2 regions of the Filifactor alocis ATCC 35896 genome follow, and region 2 is predicted to be linked to the other one. Evidence: a T-box and tRNA genes for the amino acid it is inferred to sense, from the RefSeq annotation. Region 2 holds a T-box; the other holds one or more tRNA genes.

Region 1 (4,405 bases), 240 kb from region 2:
CTTATACGAACACGGATACACCACTATTCATCTAAATCAATTAGAAGATTTTTTAGACGGAAAAATTCAACTTCCTGCAAAAACAGTTGTTATCACAATGGATGACGGGTACCGCAGCAACTATGAAATTGCCTACCCTATTCTAAAAAAATACCATATGAGAGCAACACAATTTCCAATCGTAGAAAATATCGGAACCTTATCTGAATATACAAATTCCTCTCGTTTACCGCACTGTAGTGCAGACGAAATGAAAGCAATGAAAGACGTGTTCGAGTTTCAATCACATACTTATAACACCCATTATCTGACAACTGATAAAAAGTCTGCCCTTATTACAAAAGATTATAATGATGTCTATGCAGACTTATCCAAAGCGTCCACTACACTTGCGATGTTAGATTGTTCGCCTTATGCATTTTCTTATCCTTACGGTTCATATAACGACAATATAAAGCAGGTACTAAAAAATATTGGTGTAAGAATGGCAGTTACCGTTCGTCCGGGTAGAGTGACCAGACAGTCTAACAAACTGGAACTACCAAGATACAACATTTCCGGTACAATTAATTTTGAAGACTTCAAAAAAATCGTTTCAGAAGATCCGGATGACGTTATCCAAGAATTTATCACAAAAACAGGTGCCCCTGTTGATAACAGCAACATCATCAATATTACAACAGAAAAAAATCCGGAAACATTTAATGTACAATAAAAGATTATGATACATAAAAAACCATTCTCTTGGATTACCCAAAAGAATGGTTTTTTATTCGTATAAATAATATCTAAGTTTTCTAACTCAATAACATCATTCATCCATTTATATCTCAAGTACCTTTCAATTTCAGTTAAACAGAATTTCATTTCATAACTCTATATGCTATATGCTCAAAACAATCTAGAAAAACAATAATTTCATATCCTATTATTTTCTATTATCAGAAATTCAAATGAAAGCATAATATACTATGATGTCAATATTTAATGTATAGCATTCAAAGCTAAAAAAATGTATTCCTAAAACGATATCGCTTGGAAGACTAATTGTATAAAATGTTGTCAAAACATAAAACAATAATTTAACGGAATATTTTTATCTTAAATAAATAATTCTCATCCCTATCATTGAAAGACTTTTCAATTTCATTCACATTTGACCACTTAAAGGATATACTTGTATCTTTCTCCAGTGGCACAATAAAACAAAATTTTTGTAATGTTGCTGAAACACCTTCTACAATATCCTTGTCTTCTATTGGATAATCAATCTTGTGATATGAAATAAAATCAATCTCTTCATTAACCCCTATGCTCCAAAAATTGATTGGAATATTCTGCGGAAGAATAACCTCCACCATCCCCTCCGTTTCCTCACTTAATTCTAAGTCTATTTCATGTATCACATGAGAATTGTTCATGGCAGATTCTATATGTTTCAACAGGTACTGTTTTCCATTTATCATAACAATATTATTTTGTGGATATCCATTATCACCTTTTGGAAAAAACACCTCTTCCTTATTGTTCAACTTAACATGATTCCTACAAGCTACAAACAATATTATCATTGATATCATAAGCAATGCTATTGAAATCTTCTTATAAATACTCATATATTTTCCTCCTCTTAACTGCCCAAATAAAATGCTTTATTCTTTCATTGTACCACAGTTAAAAAAATAAAAAAGAACCTTCCCGAAACATTAAAATAACGTCTCAAAAAGGTTTTACTGGCAGGGGCGGCAGGATTTGAACCCACGGCATTCGGTTTTGGAGACCGACGTTCTACCACTGAACTACGCCCCTATGATAGTATTTACAAAAAAGTGAAAAGATACTATTTCCGTAGTATCTTTTATGTACTGGTGGGCTTAGCAAGACTCGAACTTGCGACCTCACGCTTATCAGGCGTGCGCTCTAACCTGCTGAGCTATAAGCCCATAAAATGGTCGAGGTGGAGGGACTCGAACCCCCGGCCCTCTGGTCCCAAACCAGATGCGCTACCAAACTGCGCTACACCTCGAAATTAAAAATACTGGCGGAGAAGGAGGGATTTGAACCCTCGCGTCCTTTAACAGACCTACTCCCTTAGCAGGGGAGCCTCTTCAGCCACTTGAGTACTTCTCCAATCATAACTCTAAAAAGCTGAATGTTGGTGACCCATCAGGGGCTCGAACCCTGGACACCCTGATTAAGAGTCAGGTGCTCTACCAACTGAGCTAATGAGTCCTAAAAAGACTTTGAATGGTGACCTATCCGCGACTCGAACGCGGGACACCCTGATTAAAAGTCAGGTGCTCTGCCGACTGAGCTAATAGGTCCTAAAATCAACTTTTCACTGGAGCGGGTGAAGGGGATCGAACCCTCGCAACCGGCTTGGAAGGCCGGGGCTCTACCACTGAGCTACACCCGCACGGTATCTTTATCAAGAACAATACTATTATATCATCTTTTCTTATGTTGTCAAGAGTTTTTTTGGTGGAGGAGAGTGGATTCGAACCACTGAAAGCGTAGCTAACAGATTTACAGTCTGCCCCCTTTGGCCACTCGGGAACTCCTCCTCTGTAAACATGGAGCTGGCAATAGGAATCGAACCTACAACCTGCTGATTACAAATCAGCTGCTCTACCGTTGAGCCATGCCAGCATATAAAATACCTTTTCGAAAATAAAGATGGCGACTCGAAAGGGACTCGAACCCTCGACCTCCAGCGTGACAGGCTGGCATTCTAACCAACTGAACTACCGAGCCACAAATGGTGGGACCAATAGGGCTCGAACCTATGACCCCCTGCTTGTAAGGCAGGTGCTCTCCCAGCTGAGCTATGATCCCATTCAATAACTATGTTTCTCTATTTTCTTTTTCTTTGGTGACCCCTAGGGGATTCGAACCCCTGTTACCGCCGTGAAAGGGCGGTGTCTTAACCGCTTGACCAAGGGGCCACTGGAATTGGCTACGACTTACTTTCCCGGGGGTCTGCACCCCAAGTATCATCAGCGATGAAAGGCTTAACTTCTGTGTTCGGGATGGGAACAGGTGTATCTCTTTCTCTATTGTAACCATATTCTTTTCTTTTGCTTCGCTTTTCGGCAACTTCTTTGTTGGATTTCTTCGTCAATCGGTCCTGTATCTCATATACACTCCCTCTTTCCTCATCATCCGCCTTGAATTTGCTCGAAAATACTTGCAAAACTGTCTTACTACATACTTGCAGTAATTTTTGTTAAGACTAAAATTGGTGGAGACAAGGAGATTCGAACTCCTGACCCCCTGCTTGCAAGGCAGGTGCTCTCCCAACTGAGCTATGCCCCCATTTCTATCATATATTCTTACTTGATGGATTGTACCATCAAAACTGCATAACATCTTCTACCTTCGGATCAAGTCCTCGATTGATTAGTACTCTTTCGCTTCATACATTACTGCACTTCCACTTTGAGCCTATCTACCATGTAGTCTTCATGGAATCTTACTTCTCTCGAATGGGAAATCTTATCTTGAGGCTGGCTTCGTGCTTAGATGCCTTCAGCACTTATCCTTCCCACACATAGCTACCCAGCTGTGCACTTGGCAGTACAACTGGTGCACCAGTGGTGTGTCCATCCCGGTCCTCTCGTACTAAGGACAGCTCCTCTCAAATTTCCTGCGCCTGCGACGGATAGGGACCGAACTGTCTCACGACGTTCTGAACCCAGCTCGCGTACCACTTTAATGGGCGAACAGCCCAACCCTTGGGACCTGCTACAGCCCCAGGATGTGATGAGCCGACATCGAGGTGCCAAACCTCCCCGTCGATGTGGACTCTTGGGGGAGATAAGCCTGTTATCCCCAGGGTAGCTTTTATCCGTTGAGCGATGGCAATTCCACTTTCTACCACCGGATCACTAAGCCCGACTTTCGTCCTTGCTCGACCTGTTTGTCTCGCAATCAAGCTCCCTTTTGCCTTTGCACTCTTCTCACGATTTCCGTCCGTGATGAGGGAACCTTTGGACGCCTCCGTTACTCTTTGGGAGGCGACCGCCCCAGTCAAACTGCCTGCCAAGCAGTGTCCTATATCATGATTCAATGATTCTAGTTAGAATTCAAGCAACACAAGGGTGGTATCCCAACGATGACTCCTACAAGGCTGACGCCCTATACTCTAAGTCTCCCACCTATCCTGTACATCTGTTACCTAAATCCAATGCTAAGCTGCAGTAAAGCTCCATGGGGTCTTTCCGTCCTGTCGCAGGTGTCCGGCATCTTCACCGGCACTACAATTTCACCGAGTCTGTTGTTGAGACAGTGCCCAAATCGTTACGCCTTTCGTGCGGGTCGGAACTTACCCGACAAGGAATTTCGCTACCTTAGGACCGTTATAGTTACGGCCGCCGTTTACTGGGGCTTAAGTTCGAACCTTCGA
Region 2 (4,405 bases):
GAGTATCTTTTTTGGCAACTTTTCATCTGCTAAAGAATAATATGACAATAGATGTCAAGTTATTGTGATATAATGAAGATAGGAGATGTTAATACTATGAAAGACAATAGATTATTCAGGATACTATACTATATTTTAGAAAAAGGAAAAGTTACGGCAAGTGAGCTTGCTGATAAATTTGAGGTGTCGGTCAGAACAATTTATCGCGATATCGATTCTCTCAGCAGTTCCGGTATTCCCATCTATGCGTTGAAGGGAAAGGGTGGGGGAATAGAGATTGCAGAAGATTTTGTATTGAGCAAATCGCTACTTTCCAAGCAGGAGAAACAACAGATTATGTCCGCTCTTCATGGATTAGACAGTATAGCAAAACAACATGAGAATGAACTCTTGATAAAACTGTCAGCACTGTTCAACATAAAAAATACGAATTGGATAGAAGTTGATTTTAATAATTGGCAAAACAACAAGTTATACGAAAAAACTTTTTATGATATTAAATCTGCAATTTTAAGTAAACATATGATTTCATTCTCATACTTCAGCAGTAACGAAGAAGAAACAAGGAGAAGAGTGAAACCGGCGAGATTACTTTTTAAGGGTCAGGACTGGTATCTATATGCGTTGTGTTTGCTCAGAAATGATTTTAGATATTTTAAATTGTCTCGTATAAAAAATTTGGAGATTCAAGATGAGATGTTTGAAGACAGTTTTGAGAATTTGATGCTGAACAAAGAAATACCATATAAAAATACAGTCATTCTCAAAGTCAAGTTTGACCGTAAAGTTGCCTTTCGTGTGTATGATGAGTTAAAGGGACAAATCACAGAGGACGATGATGGGAATTTATATACAGAAATAGAGATACCGAACGACTACGGCCTATACAATTATATTTTTTCATTTGGAGATGGTGCAGAAGTATTGGAACCGAAAGAGATACGAATGCAGATTAAAGAAAGGATAAATAAAATGGCAAAAAAATATATAATATGACAGATGGTGTCATGTTTCTTCTTGTAAAATGAACTTATCTAATGTAAGGAGGATTGAATCATGAAGTATGAATGGAGAAAACAAGAAAAAAGTATTTATGGTGTAAAACAAACACCGATTGTGATAGACATACCACCGGGAAGATTTATTTTGATAAGAGGGACAGGTAATCCCAATGAAGCTGATTTTTCGGATAGAATATCTGCATTGTATTCACTTGCCTATGCCATTAAAATGTTGTTTAAATCTACTGTGAAAAGTAAATCTGATAATGAGATTACAGATTTTACTGTGTATCCGTTGGAGGGACTTTGGAAAAAGTCGGAAGGACAAGAGTTTGATAAAAATAAACTGAAATACACATTGATGATTAAGCAACCTGATTTTATTACACAAGAACTATTTGCAGAGGCGCTTGAAAATGTGAAAAAGAAAAAGCCCAATGATTTATATGAGGAGATAGATTTTCAAAAAATAGAAGATGGCAAATCCATTCAAATGTTACATGTCGGAAGTTATGATGATGAGCTTCAGTCATTTGAGAGGATGGATCAGTTTGCAAGTGAATGTAAGCTTACAAGAACAGACGATTTCCACAGAGAAATATATTTGAGCAATAAAAATAGAACATCTGAAGAGAAACAAAAAACGATATTGAGATACTCGGTAAAATAGGAGGAATTGATGATGCCAAGACCAACGACAAAAAATGATTTAATGGCTGCTGCCAAAGAAAACTATGAAAAGTTAAATTTACTGATTTCAAAGATGAGTCAGGAAGAATTAAGTACGCCGTTCGATTTTTCAAAGGATGAAAAGAAAAAAGAAGCTCATTGGAAAAGGGACAAGAACTTAAGAGATATTTTCATTCATCTCTATGAATGGCATCAGCTTATTTTAAATTGGGTACATTCCAATCAACAAGGAGAAGAAAAAACGTTTTTGCCTAAACCGTATAACTGGAAAACTTATGGTGATATGAATGTTGAATTTTGGAAAAAACATCAGAATACTTCTCTTGAAGATGCTACGGATATGTTTCATAAATCCCATAATGAAGTCTTGGAGTTAGCCGAAACATTCAGTAATGAAGAATTGTTTTCCAAAGGTGTATATAAGTGGACGGGAGGCAGTACACTCGGTTCGTATTTTGTAAGTGCAACTTCAAGTCATTATGAGTGGGCGATGAAAAAGCTAAAAGCTCATCAGAAAAATGTAAGCCATTAAATGAAACAAATGCAAATCACCAATGAATAAGAGCAGAGACTGATACATCATTTCATCGCAGTAAGATACAATGGATGGTATGAGGGAGTAAAAAGAGTGAATACTTCCTCCTTTCATGCTTAATACAAATCTGTTGCAGTGCAGAAAAGGGATTGTTTTTGTAATGTTTTTGGAAAAAAGATTGACGAAAAAAATTTTTTCCACTATACTGGGGATAATTTCATACAGAGCGAAGAAAAAGAGAAAAGCAAGTGTTCCTTTGCAGAGAGTCAGTGTTTGGTGTGAATTGACAGGGAATTTGTAATATACACTTTGGAGCTTGTATTTGAACGAGAGTAGGGTACACGGCAGCTACCGTTATGAGCAAAATGAAGTGATGTCGATTCGGCATAATCAGGGTGGTACCGCGGACAATTCGCCCCTGTTGTAAAAACAGGTGTGGATTGCTTTTTTTATGGAAAAATTTTGGAGTTTGCCGTTTGAGCAAATGAGTTTTTGCACCTTAGAATCGTTTGAAAAGAGAATGTTTGAAAAAAGTTGGGAGGAATTAAGATGAAAAATGTGTATGATGTACTGTTAGAGCGTGGATTTATTGCACAGACAACGCATGAAGAAGAAATCAGAGAGTTGCTTGGCAAAGAGAAAGTTACTTTTTATACAGGATATGACCCAACCGCCGACAGTTTGCATGTGGGACATTTCTTGCAAGCGATGGCAATGAGACATCTTCAGTTGGCGGGGCATAGACCGATTATTTTGATTGGTGGAGGAACTGCGATGATTGGTGATCCGTCCGGACGTTCGGATATGCGTTCCATGATGACGGAAGAAACCATCCGTCACAACAGTGAATGTTTTAAGAAACAACTTTCTAAATTTATTGATTTTACAGATGATAAGGCAATTATGGTAAACAATGCCGATTGGTTGATGAAGTTGGAGTATATTCCTTTTATCCGTGATATCGGAGTACATTTTTCTGTCAATCGGATGTTGTCGGCGGATTGTTTCAAAACTCGTATGCAAAGTGAGGCGGGCTTATCGTTCTTAGAATTTAACTATATGTTGATGCAGGCGTACGATTTCTACAAATTGAATGAGTTGTATGACTGTAAGTTGGAGTTCGGAGGAGATGACCAATGGTCCAACATCATTGCGGGAACGGATTTGATTCGTCGCAAAACAGCAAAATCCGCTTATGGAATGACATTTCAACTGTTGACTCGCTCTGACGGAGTGAAAATGGGCAAAACGATGTCCGGAGCAGTGTGGCTTGATCCGGAAAAAACTTCGCCATACGATTTCTATCAATATTGGAGAAATATTGAAGATGCATCTGTTGAAAAATGTTTGGCTTTGCTTACTTTCTTACCGATGGAAGAGGTTCGCCGTTTGGGAGCGTTGCAAGATGCAGAGATCAATAAGGCAAAAGAAGTATTGGCATTTGAAGTAACCAAAATCGTGCATAGTGAAGAGGAAGCAATCAAGGCACAAGAAGCTGCAAGACAGTTGTTCGGCAAGGGTGGAACAAGTGCGGATGCTCCGACAACAGAATTGACCAAAGAAGAGTTGGAACAAGGAATTGGAATTTTAGACTTATTGAAACAAGTGGGATTGTCACCATCCAACAGTGAAGGTCGTCGTTTGGTGATGCAAGGTTCTGTTGCGGTAAACGATGAAATTATCAAAGAACCGAAAACAATCATAGATGATTCGTTCTTACAAGACGGAGTGATTATGCTTCGAAAAGGAAAGAAAAAATTCCATCAAATTAAAATGAAATAGTTAAGAAAGAGATGATTAGATTTAACAGAGTAATTGCCACCTGAAATTCTATTTTTTCAAGGAACTTCGGGTGGTTGTACTCAAAGCGGAAAGCCTCTTTTGTGTTTAGGATACTTTATGAGAGGTTTTCCGAAAATATTATAATATTTTTCTTGAAATCTATAAGGGAGTATGATATTATAGTCAAGTAGTTAAATGCAGGTGTGGCGAAACGGCAGACGCACTGGACTCAAAATCCAGCGGTGGCAACACCGTGTGGGTTCAAATCCCACCACCTGCACCATACATATTTTGTGAAGAAAGATTCATTGGAAAATGGGTACTTTCTATTTTTTTTGTTTTTTGGTCTATAGGACAAAAAGAGTTGATAAACTCACTGTATCAATGATGTATCAAT

The links. A T-box is a leader RNA that pairs with one kind of tRNA and senses whether it is charged. The one in region 2 lies ahead of tyrS (tyrosine--tRNA ligase), so its partner is inferred to be a tRNA-Tyr.
Region 1: it encodes a tRNA-Tyr, which carries the amino acid that the T-box ahead of tyrS (tyrosine--tRNA ligase) is inferred to sense. The anticodon was not compared.

The regions. Positions count from the first base shown of each region.
Region 1 is NC_016630.1:1,137,697-1,142,101, forward strand. It holds gene HMPREF0389_RS08735 (polysaccharide deacetylase family protein) at 1-715, shown strand, start outside; gene HMPREF0389_RS04950 (hypothetical protein) at 1,083-1,616, opposite strand; tRNA gene HMPREF0389_RS04955 (tRNA-Trp) at 1,735-1,809, opposite strand; tRNA gene HMPREF0389_RS04960 (tRNA-Ile) at 1,867-1,943, opposite strand; tRNA gene HMPREF0389_RS04965 (tRNA-Pro) at 1,950-2,026, opposite strand; tRNA gene HMPREF0389_RS04970 (tRNA-Ser) at 2,040-2,130, opposite strand; tRNA gene HMPREF0389_RS04975 (tRNA-Lys) at 2,157-2,232, opposite strand; tRNA gene HMPREF0389_RS04980 (tRNA-Lys) at 2,249-2,324, opposite strand; tRNA gene HMPREF0389_RS04985 (tRNA-Gly) at 2,343-2,416, opposite strand; tRNA gene HMPREF0389_RS04990 (tRNA-Tyr) at 2,480-2,564, opposite strand; tRNA gene HMPREF0389_RS04995 (tRNA-Thr) at 2,575-2,649, opposite strand; tRNA gene HMPREF0389_RS05000 (tRNA-Asp) at 2,678-2,754, opposite strand; tRNA gene HMPREF0389_RS05005 (tRNA-Val) at 2,760-2,835, opposite strand; tRNA gene HMPREF0389_RS05010 (tRNA-Glu) at 2,871-2,945, opposite strand; rRNA gene rrf (5S ribosomal RNA) at 2,951-3,067, opposite strand; tRNA gene HMPREF0389_RS05020 (tRNA-Ala) at 3,240-3,315, opposite strand; rRNA gene HMPREF0389_RS05025 (23S ribosomal RNA) at 3,380-4,405, opposite strand, start outside.
Region 2 is NC_016630.1:898,434-902,838, reverse strand. It holds gene HMPREF0389_RS04035 (helix-turn-helix transcriptional regulator) at 97-996, shown strand; gene HMPREF0389_RS04030 (GyrI-like domain-containing protein) at 1,057-1,671, shown strand; gene HMPREF0389_RS04025 (ClbS/DfsB family four-helix bundle protein) at 1,684-2,223, shown strand; T-box leader at 2,447-2,649, shown strand; gene tyrS (tyrosine--tRNA ligase) at 2,776-4,008, shown strand; tRNA gene HMPREF0389_RS04010 (tRNA-Leu) at 4,206-4,291, shown strand.